Regions from separate parts of the Paraburkholderia sp. J69-1 genome, predicted to be linked through region 2. Evidence: riboswitches for the same ligand, from Rfam matches in the RefSeq annotation. Region 2 holds a riboswitch; the other holds the start of a gene.

Region 1 (7,811 bases), on a different contig from region 2:
GGCCGAATTGGCACGGGCGCAAGTCGTCGGCGCGCTGGTCGACGTGGATACAGATACCGATCCTGTTGCCTCGATCATGCGTCATAGCCGCAGCGCGGACCTGACGATAATTGGACAAGCCGATCCCGACGATCCAGAAACATTTGTCGCCGATCACTTTGCCGAGACGGTCGTCCTGGGTGCCGGAGGCCCTGTACTGCTCGTTCCGAACACCGGGCATTTCGAAAAAGTCGGCACCCGCGTGCTGATCGGCTGGAATGGCAGCCGCGAGGCAGCGAGAGCAGTGCATGACGCGACCCCCTTCATCGTCGGTGCCGCACACGTCACGATCGCAGCCTCGTCGACGACGTTTTCTCCTGCGCCCTCTCAGGCCTCGTGCAGCGAACTGGCCGCAACGCTCGCGCGGCATGGCGCGACCTCGGTTGACATCGTGCGCTTTGACCGCCATGCCACCGAGACCACCGGCGATGCCCTGCTCAACTTCGCACTTGGCGGTGGATTCGATCTTCTTGTCATGGGCGCATATGGTCACGCACGATTGCAGGAGCTCGTGCTGGGTGGCGCGACACGCTCCGTCCTGCTGACAGCGACATTACCGGTACTGATGTCGCACTAGCGCCTTTGACACGGCGTTGTTGGCTCAACGTCAACCCGCTCATTAACGAGTTGTCATGGAGCATCCTATGTACTCTCGCGTTCTGGTTGCAATCGACGGCAGCAAGACAGCTTCGCAAGCGCTCGACATGGCGATCCGCCTCGCGCTGGATTCAAAGGCAGTACTGATGCCACTCTATGTAATTGACCTGCCTGTGATGGCCTACGATGTGCCGGGCTTCGATCCGTCGATCGTACGTGACGCCTACTTCGAGGAAGGGCGACTCCTATGCGCAGATGCACAGACAAAGATGCTCGCGTCCGGCGTGCAGGGAATAGCCCGTTCGGTTGAGGCACATTTAGGGGCGGAAGATATCGCACATTGCATCGTGCGCGTTGCCGCAGAGTTCAATGCTGATCTCATTGTTATGGGTACGCATGGGCGGCGCGGTGTAAGACGCCTTGTATTAGGTAGTGTTGCTGAACGGGTGCTGCGCAGCGCTCGATGCCCGACCCTACTCGTGCCTTCGCACAAACTTTTACCAGAATCCGCCACGCAGACACAGACCAAAGACATCTCAAATCTTAGAGGCTGACTGCTTTAGATCGGAAACGCCAACGGCTCCTTCATTCAAGATGCCGACGAAATCATTCGACAGGAAACGGCGGATACCTGTTTCGGGGCGACGTGCGCCTCTCGTTGCCCCAGCGATCGCTCAGCAAATGTCTTTCGGGTGCCTGACGCCGCAATTGCGCGTTTACTGACGTGAGCTACGCCTGTGATCCTCCAGTTCAAGGACTGAGCGGATTTTCCGTATCCATTGCGGAAATTGCGGACGCTGCTGTGGCCGAAGCCAGTTGAGGCACTACGAGGACGATCGTTCAGAGCACGTGCCCGGCTGGAACTGGACAGACCAGGTGGGACGCTATCGCCGACGGCCGCGTCGGGTTGATGCAGCCTTCTATATCAACCGGCTATCGGAACTCATTTATGGGGCCTGGTTCTCGGACGCATTAGTAACAGACGGGTTGTGGCTTCAATACATTTCATCGAACGTAATCCGGGTCAGGCAACTGGCCTGGCGTTCGTGGATGCTACCAGCCGCTACATGCAGTTCCTTGCTGCGGCGGCCCGATGCCCGACCTACTCGATCAATCGACCACACCCCGAACTCGTCGAATATTATCGCGACAAGGGATACAAGCGAGAGTTGACTAGAGGGTCGCGCCTTATCCGTCTCGAACAGGATTTGCCGCACGACATGCTACGCGCCGCAGGACTTGACGCAAATAGTCTGACGTGATAATTCTGTTTGTAATCAAGGAGAAACTCCATGCGAACCAAGCTAACTAGCCGAAAGCGCCTGGCGTTGCCACCGACGGAAACATCGGAGCAGCTCCGGGCTCGGCTGCGTCACTTTGCTGTGCTCACGCGCTCGGAGGCGACGCGATCGTCCGACGTACCGTTTCCAGAACATGTGACGGTACTCGCCGGACCTTTGCGCCGACGTTCTCAAGCAAGGTAACCAGGATCTCTCGCCCGCCCTGTTTATCGGGTCCGGCTAGTACGCAACATACGAAGCCCCGTTCTTACGGGGCTTTTTTTACGGCAGATACTGTTTAATCCCTATTTTTTCCGTCGCGACGAGTTCCTTCGCAGGGATAACTGGTAACTCTTCAGGGTGAAACGGCGCACCGAACCGATTGGTTTGAACCCGTTGCATTACGGAATAACACTACCGTGCGGGGTGCATAGAAGGATGGAGCGATTCCGCTTTTTCCTTGCCGACAGCCATGGCAGCCACGCTTGCAAGGCCGGGATCAGGCGCATTTGGACACATCCCCTCGAAGATAGGCACGCCACGCGGATCATCACATCGGGCAACTGCGTAGCGACCGTACCAGACGCCGCTCGGCTTTCTCCTGACAATCGTCGTTACCTGGAAAATCCCCACGATTTCGGTCGCCATACTGATTTCCCCTTTTCCGAACCGAGAAAAAATCCTAGCACAGCAGAATAACGGCTGATCTCTTCGTGGCGGTTGTTAATTGTTTACTAACACTCACCAAAGATACTCAATATAACATCGCGCATCAATCGCTCGGAGCCTTTCCAGCAAAGGGTTTCGGCGATCTGTCCAGAGTAAGAAGTGCGCGAACAGGCCGGTTTCCACGCGGCCCAAATCGCCGAATTTCACTCGATTCAAAGCGTGATATGGCACCAATTAAGCTATTCGGATTGCCCAGAGGGATGGCGTCCTGAGCGATCGCTTCTATTTCTCCGCGTCTACCGCAGTCGTTGCCCACCAGCGCAGCCAGTCGCCTAAGCAGCGCTCAGTTTCGCACGACGCCCTCTCCCCATTGTCGGCTGTCGGCCCGTAAGGACACTCTCACGCCCACGTTGCCAATGCTTGTCATCAATGTGCTTCAGGAATGCGGGGCCTGTTGCTTTCGCCTGGCAGCGGTCTCGACTTTTCAGGCAGCCGCGCGTCCAACACGACCGAATTCGACCGGAACCTTTACATAGGTGAGGTCGACGTCTTCTTCCGCGAGCGCGCTCATCAGACGCTGATACGCTTGTTCATCGACGGAAACAGTGACAGCGACCGGTTGATCTGCAAGTTCGAAAAAACCGGCCGAATGGAATCGGCCAGCGTGATCGAAACCTTCTGCGCCCGTGACAAGGGTCCCGCCCGAAGCGCCGTGTTGCTCGGCAACCCTCAGCAGCCAGTCACAGATCGGCTGATGTCCGTGCTTGCGCTTCTGTTCCGTGAAAAACGTCAATTGATAGCCTTGCATGGCGAACTCCCTTTCAGGTGTGACGGCTTAGTGAAATGGTGGCCATGCCCAGCGCGGTCATGGCCAATGAACCACCGACGTGCAGCGCGAGCATCCCTGCCGACCAGCCGAGCCGACCGTCCCTGAGCAAGGTCAGCAACTCCGCCGAGAAAGTCGAGAAGGTGGAAAGGCCACCGGCCAGACCGGTGATGACAAAAAGTCGCCAAGCGACTGAAAGACTGACTGTCGAACCAAAGAATGCGATCCCCGCGCCGACGATATACGCGGCGATGAGATTGCTCGCCAGCGTTCCCATCGGAATGTTCGGCACGAGCGCGTTCATCGCGAGGCTTAGCCCATAGCGGCTGAGTGCACCGAGCATCGCCCCGATGCTGATGGCAATAAGCGAATAGGCTCCGGCCATAGCTCACCCGTTAGTCGAGGTCGAAAGCGCATTAGCCGTGCGCCGATGCCCGAGAGGCAGTTCGCAAAGCAGCAGCACCGCGTGGACCTTGCGCAATTCCTCTGCGTGGTCGCGCATGAACTGACGCAAGCGAGTCTCGGTATCCACGAGTTCGAGGCACTGCGGATGGCGCATCCCGTTGACTTCCGGATGATGATGCGAAAGCCGCTCGCCGGGCATATATCCTGCACTGACGTGATGCAACATCGCCTGCATGATGTTGGACCGCTTCGCAACCGCAATAAGGTGATGAGCGAGTGCTGGCGCGCTCAGGCGATGCCAGAACCGCGTTGCTCTCGCGCGGGTCGCAATTGGGAAGTAGAGCCGCAGCGCCGCGATGTGTTCGTGATTGTTTTCCGAAATCATTGGCTGCTTTCCTCTGTCGTCAGAACCGTATCAGGAGATCTGCCCACTTGGTCTTCGGTTGAAGGCGGAACTGCGGCCGTGGCCTTTGGTTTACGGAACCGGCCCAGCTCTGCGATCCGTGTCCCGTCCGGCACAATAAGGCGGTGCCTGCGATGTTTACTGTGTCCGACGCGCTGCGCGTGGTAGATCCCTGTATGACCGGAGAACAGATAAGCCGTCACACAACCAATCGCGGCAAACGGACCGATGCCCGTGCCGAATAACTCCATGGCCATGATCGTGGTAGCTATAGGTGTGTTGGCAGCACCTGAGAACACTGCTACGAAACCGATTGCAGCCATCAGCGCGAACGGCATGTGTAACAGTGGGGCCAGTGCGTTACCCAGCGTCGCACCGATGTAGAACAACGGCGTGACCTCGCCACCTTTGAACCCCGTGCCGAGCGACGCAACGGTAAAGGCGAACTTGCCGAGAAAGTCCCAAGGCTGCATCGGCTGCTGAAACGACCGGACGATGTCCGGAATGCCAAGGCCAATGTAGTGATACGCATTGAGTGCCCAAACCGTAGTGGCGATGACGATCCCGCCCACGAACGGTCGCAATGGCGCATACACGATCTGGCGTTTTACCAGCGCGCCGAGCTTGTGCGTGCTAGTGGCGAACGCCATGCCTACCAGACCGAATGCAATGCCCGCTACGACGGCGGCGACAACGCTCCATGCGTTGATCGGCGTGATCGTCCCGACGGCGTAGTGGACGTGGTGGACGCCCCATGCAAGACATACCTGATCAGCGACAATGCCCGCCACGATGCAGGGAAACAGCGCGTCGTATCGCATCCGCCCTATTGCAAGCACTTCCAGACCAAACACTGCGCCCGCGAGCGGTGTTCCGAATACGGACGAGAAACCCGCACTCATACCGATCATCAGCAAAATGCGACGATCTTCGTGTTTGAGGCGGAACGCGTGGGTCAGTTGGTCCGCAAGTGCCCCGCCCATCTGCACCGCCGTACCTTCACGCCCAACCGATGCGCCGAACAAATGCGAAATGATCGTGCCCCCGAGTACGAGCGGCACCATGCGCAGCGGCACGACATTCTTAGGGTCGTGGATCTCATCAATGATGAGGTTGTTGCCGGCATCAACCGGCTTGCCGAGCCGGTAGTACACGTAGCCGACTGCGAAACCGGCCACAGGCAGCAACCAGATTACCCAGCGATGAGCCTCACGCCATGCGGTCGCATGATCGAGGGCGAGGAGGAAGAAGGCTGACGCGCTGCCCGCAAGCGCCGCGGCGACGCACGCGATCAGAAACCATTTGCCGAGATAGGGCAGCAGTTCCAGTTGTTCGAAGCGATGGATTTTTTGCATTGGTCAATGTGCCGATGTTGCGTGGCCTGACCAACGGGAAGGATGTGGACGCGAACGCCTACAGCCCCAACGAAAGTCAGGTAACTGTAGGCGTCATTAACCGCGGTGAACGCGATGGTTAAAGGAGGAACGCCATCTCCTTACGGCCAACTATACAACACGTGACTAAAACGAACAACAGACATCAGTGTCTCTGGGAAAGCCCCATCGGTTCTGGCGCATTGGGACGCGGTCAACGAAGACTTGAAGTTTTCCTTGGTGTGGCTGCCGCGTTGACGCAACACTGCGCGAGCATCTTGGCGTCAGATTTCATCGGGTCAACGACCGGATGATGGCATATACAGCCGGGACGCTTTCTGCTGCGCATGTGAGCTTGCAGGAGATGAGCGACAGTTTCAGAGCGCGGCAAACGTCTCTTACTTGTTCCAATGGGCTGGCCGCCGCCGACGCCCTTGAAGGCGTCGATGCAAATCACCCGAGTCTTCAGGCCACCGCATTGAGACGTTCGACAAGGTTGCATGGATCGTGAACAATGCATTGCCTGTGCCGAACGGCATGGCACTCAGCCCACGTAATCAGTCGCGCCGGTTTCCTTCCGTAGACTTCAGGATTCATGCATGTCCCGCGCCGAACGCCTCCTTCAACTCCTCCAGATACTACGTCGCCACCGCCGCCCCGTGAGCGGTCAGGCACTCGCAGACGAACTCGGCGTGAGCATCCGCACGCTATATCGGGATATCGCCAGTTTACAGGCGCAAGGCGCAATGATTGAGGGCGCGCCGGGTATCGGCTACATGATGCGCCCCGGCTTCATGTTGCCACCCATCATGTTCAGTTCAGAGGAGCTCGATGCCCTTGTGCTAGGTATGCGCTGGGTGGCTGATCGCAGCGACAAGACGCTGGCGGCGGGCGCGCTAAACACACTTGCGAAGATAGCGGCCGTACTGCCTGCTGAATTGCGTCGCGAACTCGAGGAATCTTCGCTGTTGGTCGGCGCACCATTGACGCGACCGTCCCATACAATTTCGCAGGACCTCTTGCGCACTGCTGTGCGCGAGGAACGAAAGCTCGAAATCATTTATGTCGACGGAAGTGGAACTGAATCGCGACGCGTCGTTTGGCCCTTCGCCCTGGTGTATTTCGACCAGTCTCGGGTGCTGATGTGTTGGTGCGAGCTTCGCAGGGATTTTCGGAATTTCCGTTCGGACAGGATCTTAAGCATCGCGCACATGGCAGAGCGCTACCCGAAGAGGCGCACCACACTACTGCGTGATTGGCGCAAGCTGAATCAAGTGGCCAATCGGACTATACTGCCAGAATCTGACAGCATTGGACTGTAGGCTGAAGCTCCTTTTCTTGCGAGGAGCTTAAAAAATGAAATTTGCATCGATTCGTGTTGTAACGTCGGACGTTGAAAGGCTGGTCCAGTTTTATCAAAGGCTTTCCGGTATGGAGCCTACACGTCTAGCCGATGGATTTGCCGAAGTGCGTTTCGCTGGCGCCACGCTTGCGATATCGTCCGAGCACCTGATCAAGCTTTTCAACGTCGGTGCTGCCACTGCGGCCGCCAATCAATCGGCAATTCTGGAGTTCGAGGTGGCGGACGTTGACGAAGTGTTCGAACGAATAAACACGTTCGCAGCAAACATCGTCATGCCGACCACGATGATGCCATGGGGCAATCGCTCACTGCTCCTTCGCGACCCGGATGGAAACCTCGTCAATGTATTTTCCCGCCCGGAACGCTGAGAACTCGACCCGGAGTTAATCGCAGCCATTTGCTCGTCACCTAAGGCCACTTCGAGATACACGCTTACGCTTCCTCGAGTGTCGGCCTGCGGTGCTCTCTGTAGACAATTTTTGCTAGATAGCGCCCCGAGCTTCAGCGTTTGTCGGCCCGGTTTATGTCAAACATCGTCCAGCAGCGCGAGGGCCTGCGTATGCAGCGCCCGGCTGCGCACGACGCCCCCTCATCGGCAGCCGACCAATCTCTGTCACTCGTCTCCGATTCCAAAAAATGCGGCGAGCTCGTCGGCAACCGCATGCGGTTGCTCTTCCGGCAGGAAGTGTCCACAGTAACTGATGGTGCTCCCCTGTACGTCAGCGAAGAAGGCGCGTAGAGGTGTTGCCATGTCGGCGATCGACCCTTGATCGGAACCAAGGGCCAGTAATGGAACGTTCAGCATGCCACGTTCCTTCAATTCGCAGTTCTGATGCGCAGATACATGCGCGGCACG
Region 2 (7,811 bases):
TCGCATGTTCGGCGCTAACGGCAAGCAGCGTGCGGATACAGCAGCGCCAAACCCACTTCCCCGACATCGGCTCTATGCAAGACATTCCCCGCAGATTCCCTGCCCGATGCACGACGCTCCCGCACGTTATCCGTCAGTTCCTTTAGGTATTTGTTCGATGGCCGGGTGACCAGGAATCATGAAAGGCAGTGTGTTTCTCCTGTGTCCAATTGCCTTTCGTGTTTAGTGCTCTCCGCCTCCTTCTTTTGCATTCTTCTGGGGATTACTTGCGCTTTGAATGGGTTCGACGCCAATGATTAAGCTTGCGAACCAGCGTTTCGCGTCGTTCGTTTCACGCAGCTAGCATATTTTATTGGCGACATTAGCGCAGCGTTTCCTGCCGCCTTTTACCAGGGCTATTCCGCCAAAATCGGCATCCACATGGATTCGCCTCGCCGTGAAGTAGCCGGAGACGCGCCAGTTGTCGCTGCGGTTTTGTCGTCGGCCGGTCAGGTCAAACTCGCGGTTGAAGTACGGCAGCCGTTGGCCAGGCAGGCACACGACGCCGATATTCAACGCTCAGTGACAGGCATTTGCCTGCGCGACTCGAACGCCCCAAGCTTGCTTCCATGCCGATGGGAGCAGCAAGCGGAAAATGTACTGGACGAGGAATAATGGCGCAGTTACTGTGAGCGACGGTTTTGTTAGAGCGATGGCGTTGTAGTATCGGCGGCTGGTCAACGAAGGCCAGAAGTCGCATCCTGCCATCGGCGGGGAACGGGAAGGCGAGACAACGGCGTCTCGAAGCGTGGGCACAGGGAAGCATTCCCGATGCGCGCTTCGGGGCGTTTTTTTTCATCAGTCGGAAACGCAACGACGCGCGCACGATGGATGAACCGGGTGGGGCACAGATGCGAACCAGTTGGATCGATTTTTTCGTTGTATTGGCAACCAGAACGCTATTGCCGGCGCGACCTGCGACGGGCGATGCCCCTGACTCAGGCTTCGTGCCGGATGTCGATCGATCGCAACGCGAGTCGGCAGACTGGCGGCCGGCATCGCTACGTCTGCGTGGCAGGGGACATCGCGCGGAACCTCACCGCCGATTTCGCGCGGGGAAGATGGGCCGGTCTTTGCCGGTGGTCTGTACGCGTGGCAACTGAAACGCCTGCATTGCAGGGTTTTTCCTGATCGCCCGAGGCATTGCGAATCCGATCATTCCTTCTGATGCAGGCTGTCTAGCGAACGCTTGCGAAGCCGGGTCTCGTGAAGTGCGCCTGCCGCGTCGAGTACCGGGTAGGCCGTCGAGCAAAAGAGTGAATTCAGCCTTTTCATATTGCTGATCAGATCCAGGTGCAAGGCACTCGTTTCCACGCTACGCAGTGCCTGTCCCGCAAGCCGGTCCAGATGCTTGTGGGAATAGACGCGCTCCAGATCCCGAAACCGTTCTTTTTCGGCGAGAAGCTGCTCGGCGCAGCGTAGATCGTTGTTGAGAAACACCGACAGCCCGAGACGGAGATTGCTCACGAGGCGCGCATGCAGATCGTCGAGTTCGCCCAGACCCTGCTCGGAAAAGGCAAGCCGCTGCGAGATCTTCTTCTCTTCGATATCGCTGACAATGCGTTCGATGATGTCGCCCGCATGCTCGAGATTGATGGTGAGCGAAATGATATCGGTCCAGCGGCGGCTCTCGGCTTCGTCGAGTTGCTCACGTGAGATCAGCGTCAGATAGTTTTTGACTTCGGCGTAGAGCTGGTCGACGTCATCGTCCATCCGCATGGTTTCGCGGGCGACGGCAAGATCATTGCGGCGGAGCAGTTCGGACACATTGTCCAGCATCACGCTGACGATGTCGCCAATGCGGAGCACTTCCCGCGAGGCATTCGCAAGGGCAAGTCCCGGCGTGACGAGCCCGGCAGGATCGAGATGCAACGGACGAAGTTCGCCGCTCGTCTGAGGACGGTCGGGCAATAATCTGCGGCTGATGGCAGCGACCCGGTCGACCACCGTGAGACACGCGCAACAGCGCACCGTGTTGTAGATGAGATGGAACCCGACCACTGCCTCACGCGGATTCGCAATCAGCACGGGCAGCACTTTGGCGAGCAGCGAAGCGAACGGCAGGATGATCAGCGCGCCGATCAGTTTGAACGCAAAGCTTCCTGCAGACAGGCGACGGGCCGCGGCGTTCTGCGGCAGGGCACTCATTAGCGCAAGCAGTCCGCTTCCCAGGTTCGCACCAACCACGAGGCACAACGCGACCTTCAGCGAAATGACGCCTGAAGAGGCAAGCGTCGCCGTTAAAAGAACGGCAGCGAGGCTCGAATACGAGAGCATCGCGAAGGCGGCGCCGACCAGCGCATCGAGCACAGTGTCGCCGGTCAGGGCGCTGAACATCACGCGCACACCCGCGCCCTGCATCATGGGTTGTGCGGCCTCTACGATCAGATGGAGTGCGAGCAGGATCAAGCCGAGCCCGATAATCGCTCGCCCCGTTTGCCCTGCGCGTGTCTGCTTGCGCGTGAGGAAAAGCGGTACACCCGCGAGTATCAGCAGCGGAGAAAGCCAGGACAGATCGAGCGTCAGCACCCGCGCCATGAGTGCGGTGCCGACATCGGCGCCCAGCATGATCGTCAGTCCGCTGGCGAGCGAGACCATGCCTTGCGCGGCAAACGACGTGATGATGACCGCCGTGGCGTTACTGCTTTGAACGAGGCTCGTGACGCCAACGCCGGCGAGAAAGGCCTTGAGCCGGCTACCGGTGCTGCGGCCCAGAATCGCGCGAAGGTCTGCGCCGAACACGCGCAGAATGCCGGTACGCACGATGTGTGTGCCCCATACCAGGAGCGACACACCGGAGAGGAGATTCAGAAGGATCAACACGATAGTCGACCGTCACATCATGGTTCATGCAACCTGTTGCTGGAATGCTCCTGGAACAGCGCCTGAGTGTGACAACAGTGTCACATAGATTGGGCGATTATTCGAGAATATTGCGGGCTGGGTTTCGCGTATCAAATCAGCCGGGTTGCAATCCACCATGCCATTGCGCCGGCTCCCAAGATCGCTCGCTCAGGCGTTTTCCAATACGATGCCCTCGATGATCATGGCGGCGTCCTCGCATTTGTCGGTGATGGTTTCAAGCAGTTCGTAGACGCTCTTCAGCTTGATCAGCGTCTTGACGTCCTCTTCTTCACGAAAGAGTCGCGAGATCGCAATACGCAGCAATCTGTCGACATCCGATTCAAGCTCGTCGATTTGCTTGCAGCATTGCAGGATCTGTTCTGCCTGTTTCATGTCGGAAAGCATGCTGACTGCCTGCTGAACCTGAATGGCGGTTCGTGTACTCAGACGCGCGAATTCGATTGCATCGTTGGGCAGCGCTGTTACGTCATAGAGCGTAATGGTGTTCGCGACGTCTTCGATGACATCGATGATGTCGTCCATCGTGTTGATGAGTTGCTGGATCTGGTCGCGATGGAGCGGGGTGATGAACGTCTTGTGCAGCAGATCGTTGCAGTCGCTGGTGAGCTTGTCTGCGGATTTCTCGATGACCTTGACGTTACGCCGGTGATGCTCGGCGTCCTCGATATTCTCAATGAGTTTTTCGAGCGCACGGCTGCCATCCACGATATAGCGGGCGTGAGCATTGAAGAGTTCGAAGAAATTGCCTGCTCCAGGCATGAATCGGCCGAACATAGGGCATCACCTCGGGTTCGATGAGTGCTCGCGCATCGTCACAAAAATGCCACATCTTATACTGCCATGAGTGTGATGCCCGATGTCGCCAAAATTCGCCGGCGAGTGATAGGCAGATAGCACTGATCCGTGGCCGGCCCGAGTAACGCGGATGAACTGGAACGCGTTTGGCACGTTACCAACGGTTGTTCGCTTCAACGCGTTCCTGTATATTCCTGCTACAGGAGATGGCGTTCCTCCTTTAACCACCGCGCTCAACTCGCGGTTAATGACGCCTACAGTTACCTGACTTTCGTTGGGGCTGTAGGCGCTCGCGTCCACATCTTCCCGTTGGTCAGGCCCTGGAACATCGGCTTATTGACCAATGCACAAATTCCCTCGTTTTGAACAACTTGAACTGCTGCCGTTTTTCGGCAAGTGGTTGCTGATTGCTTGCCTTGTTGCGGCGCTCGCGGGCAGCGCGTCGGCATTTTTTCTTGTCGCCCTCGATCATGCGACTGCGTGGCGCGAGGCCCATCGTTGGGCCATCTGGCTGCTTCCCGTTGCGGGATTCGGTGTGGGCTGGCTCTATCACAAGCTGGGCAAGCCAGTCGATGCGGGTAACAACCTGCTCATCGACGAAATACACGACCCGAAGAAGGTTGTGCCGCTGCGCATGGTGCCGCTCGTGCTGGGCGGCACGATCGTCTCGCATCTATTCGGCGCTTCGGTCGGACGTGAGGGTACTGCCGTCCAGATGGGCGGCGCGCTTGCGGATCAACTCACTCACGCGTTTCGCCTCGAACATGAGGACCGCAGAACTCTGCTTATGATCGGTATGAGTGCGGGGTTTGCGTCGGTATTCGGCACCCCGCTGGCCGGCGCGATTTTTGGGCTTGAAGTGCTCGCCATCGGGCGCATGCGTTATGACGCGCTTTTTCCCTGCATCGTCGCTGGCATCGTTGCCGATAAGGTTTGCCTCGCGTGGGGCGTTCATCATGTTCAATACGTTGTCGGCACGATTGCACCCATCGGTGCCTGGAGTATTGCCGCCGTTGTTATCGCGGGCATTCTGTTCGGTCTGACCGGCATGGCGTTCGCGACCAGCGCGCACAAACTGGGCGCGTTCGTGAAGAGCAAAGTCACTTATCCGCCATTGCGCCCGTTGATCGGCGGGATCTTGATTGCCATTGCGGTGTGGACGTTTGATGCCTGGCACTACATCGGCCTGGGTATTCCGGACATCGTTCGCTCGTTTCAACAGCCGATGCAGCCATGGGACTTTCTGGGCAAATTCGGCTTTACCGTTGCGTCGCTTGGGACGGGGTTTAAGGGTGGCGAAGTGACGCCGCTTTTCTATATTGGAGCCACGCTCGGTAATGCGCTTGCGCCGCTGCTGCATATGCCGTTTGCCATGATGGCCGCGATCGGTTTCGTCGCGGTGTTCTCCGGCGCCGCCAATACGCCGATCGCCACTACGATCATGGCCATCGAACTCTTTGGCGCTGATATTGGCCCGCTTGCTGCAATCGGTTGCGTGACTGCCTTTCTGTTTTCCGGTCACGCCGGCATCTATCGCGCGCAGCGCGTTGGGCATGGAAAGCATCGTAAATACAGGCGGTCGGTAGCTGGCGAGATGCGGATTGCTGAAGCAGGTCGTTTTCGTCAACAGACGCTAGCGACGGGAACACTTGTGACGAAGGTGGATGAGTCTCGTACTTCATCGGATGTAGCGGTGGAGGAAGTTCGGATAACTACTGAATAGTCGGCGTCTATGCGCTGCGAACGCTAGCGCATTTCCACAGGACCGGATGGGCGGCAAGCTGCATTGAGCGACGATCTGTGCATCTGCCTTTGCACGCCGCATCCGCTTGGCGTCGGCAACCGGTTCGTAGTTGGCAGCATGTTTTCCCATGAAGGTCGGATACCGTTGCGCCGTGAGCGCCTATACACATGCGCTCACAGCACATTCATTCGAGAAACACATACTCCGCGAGATAAGGGCTTCGTCCTTCCTCGCCCTCGCGCACGCAGGCGTGTGCAGGTGCCGCACCGCCGTGCGTGGCAAGCCGCTGCACGTAGCGCACGGTGCTCAGGAGGCCCGCGCCGCCCGCATTGGTGGCCGAGAGGAGGAGCATCGGGATCGCCGCGCTGTCTTCGGGATTAGCGGCGTGCTGCAGCAGTTTGCCCGTGATCCGGCTGCCATCAGGCGCTTCCCACGACGGCCCCGCGCCATGCCTGACGACGAGTTGGCCGTAGGCGTCGTAGAGATCGGCTTGCGGCGCCTGAAAGGTCCACGTTAGTTGATTGGCGGCATCGCGCTTGCACACGTAGATCTGCACGCCCGTTGCCGCGAGCGAGGCTACCACGTGGGTCACGCCGGCAGGCTGCAGCGCCGCTGGCACCGGCGTCTGGGCGTGCGCCAAAGAAAGCACTGCGCTGCCGGCCAGCGCCGTCGCGATCGCAAAGGTGCGCCGCATTGCCAGGCGCGCGCTACGGCCGCCTCTACGAATCGATTGAATCATGCCCTTTGTCCTCGATGAATGTCTCAGCGTGCCAGCCGATCATACCGGGAAAGCGCGGCAACACGCGGGCGCCATCGCGCCGAGGCCTTGCCGGAAGCGCTCGACGCCCGCCGCGAAACACAATTTCCATTGCAATGGAATAAAAATCCATTATACTGGATTCATGAATGTCGAAGCCCTGCTTGCCAAACGCGTGCGCGATCTGCGCAAGGGGCGTGGCCATACTCTGGATGAACTGGCGGAAGCGAGTGGCGTCAGCCGTTCGACGATCTCGCTGATCGAGCGCCAGGAAATCAGCCCTACGGCGGTTGTGCTCAGCAAGCTGGCCGACGCCCTGGGCGTCACCATGGCCGCGCTGTTTGCCGACGAACCGGAAGGCGTTGCCGAAGAACCGCTCGCGCGCCACGCGGATCAGCCCACATGGACGGACCCCGCCACTGGTTATCAGCGCAGGCACCTGTCGCCCGTGGGTTTTGAGTCGCCGCTCGAACTGGTGGAAGTGCGTTTTCCGCCTGGCGAGAGCGTGAGCTTTCACAACGTTGCGCGCCATGTGGTCACGCATCAGCAGGTCTGGATGCTGGAAGGGGAAATGGCCATCAGCGTGGGCGAGCAGGAATGGCACCTGAAAGCCGGCGATTGCCTCGCCATGGTGCTCGACCAGCAACTTGTTTTTCGCAACCCGGGTCGCAAGCACGCGCGCTATGCCGTGGCGTTGACCACAGTTTCAATGACACAAAGGACAACGAAATGAGCGATCACACCATCGTGCAATGCACCCATGAACGCCATGCCGATGCGATTCTGGCGATCCTGAACGACGCGATCGTCAATTCGACTGCGCTGTACGACTACAAGCCGCGCGACGCGCAAAGCATGGTCACCTGGTTCAATACGAAGCGCGCGGGCAATTTCCCGGTGATCGGTGTGGAAGATGCGCAAGGCACGCTGCTCGCGTTTGGCAGCTACGGCACGTTCCGCGCGTTTCCCGCTTTCAAATACACGGTCGAGCATTCGGTGTACGTGCATAAGGATCATCGCGGCAAGGGTCTGGGCCGCGTGATCATGGAAGCGATTGCCAACGCCGCGCGCGAGAACGGCGTGCACGCCTTGATGGGCGCCATCGACGCAACCAACGCCGGCAGTATCGCGCTGCATGAGCGGCTGGGCTACAGGCACGTTGGCACGCTGCCGGAAGTGGGTTTCAAGTTTGGCCGCTGGCTCGATCTGGCGTTTTACCAGTTGCTGCTGGAAACGCCGTTGAATCCTGTGGATGGCTGAAAACCAGCGCGTTGCGCTCTGGCGGCCGGATCGGTTTCGATCCGGCCGAAATATCGTTCGATTTTCAGATTCATACGATTAGATGATTCGGCATCTGAATCATATTTCCCGATGCGGAATGACGGGTTACGGATCTGGCGCACGCCACTAATCCGCTACACGTCTTAATTCCGCAAACATGCGCGGCTCCCATTCGCGCGTGCCAATGAGCAGGCCCGTACCCCGCCGGTGCGTCAACGGCGCCGATGCCGATTCGTCATGCAGCGCCGCGAACTTACTGCGCAGCCGCCGCAATTCCACCGACAGTTCCGCACGTGCCGCCTCGGTCAACATGCCCTGGGTGAATTCCAG

Evidence for each region. A riboswitch is a leader RNA that binds a small molecule or an ion and turns the genes downstream of it on or off. The one in region 2 is predicted to bind fluoride.
Region 1: it holds a riboswitch for fluoride, as region 2 does, so the genes downstream of both, U5A67_RS30685 (voltage-gated chloride channel family protein) here and U5A67_RS13275 (voltage-gated chloride channel family protein) in region 2, are expected to answer to the same signal.

Annotation. Positions count from the first base shown of each region.
Region 1 covers NZ_CAJMZG010000021.1:51,466-59,276, reverse strand. Annotated here, with positions in the region: gene U5A67_RS30715 (universal stress protein) at 1-616, shown strand, start outside; gene U5A67_RS30710 (universal stress protein) at 684-1,190, shown strand; gene U5A67_RS30705 (hypothetical protein) at 2,331-2,564, opposite strand; gene U5A67_RS30700 (DUF190 domain-containing protein) at 3,070-3,393, opposite strand; gene crcB (fluoride efflux transporter CrcB) at 3,407-3,796, opposite strand; gene U5A67_RS30690 (DUF190 domain-containing protein) at 3,800-4,201, opposite strand; gene U5A67_RS30685 (voltage-gated chloride channel family protein) at 4,198-5,574, opposite strand; fluoride riboswitch at 5,655-5,723, opposite strand; gene U5A67_RS30680 (YafY family protein) at 6,192-6,914, shown strand; gene U5A67_RS30675 (VOC family protein) at 6,949-7,323, shown strand; gene U5A67_RS30670 (alpha/beta hydrolase) at 7,569-7,811, opposite strand, start outside.
Region 2 covers NZ_CAJMZG010000006.1:253,970-261,780, reverse strand. Annotated here, with positions in the region: gene U5A67_RS13290 (hypothetical protein) at 340-555, opposite strand; gene U5A67_RS13285 (Na/Pi cotransporter family protein) at 1,195-2,862, opposite strand; gene U5A67_RS13280 (DUF47 domain-containing protein) at 3,052-3,678, opposite strand; fluoride riboswitch at 3,893-3,963, shown strand; gene U5A67_RS13275 (voltage-gated chloride channel family protein) at 4,043-5,422, shown strand; gene U5A67_RS13270 (DUF3455 domain-containing protein) at 5,628-6,182, opposite strand; gene U5A67_RS13265 (helix-turn-helix domain-containing protein) at 6,346-6,933, shown strand; gene U5A67_RS13260 (GNAT family N-acetyltransferase) at 6,930-7,460, shown strand; gene U5A67_RS13255 (helix-turn-helix domain-containing protein) at 7,608-7,811, opposite strand, start outside.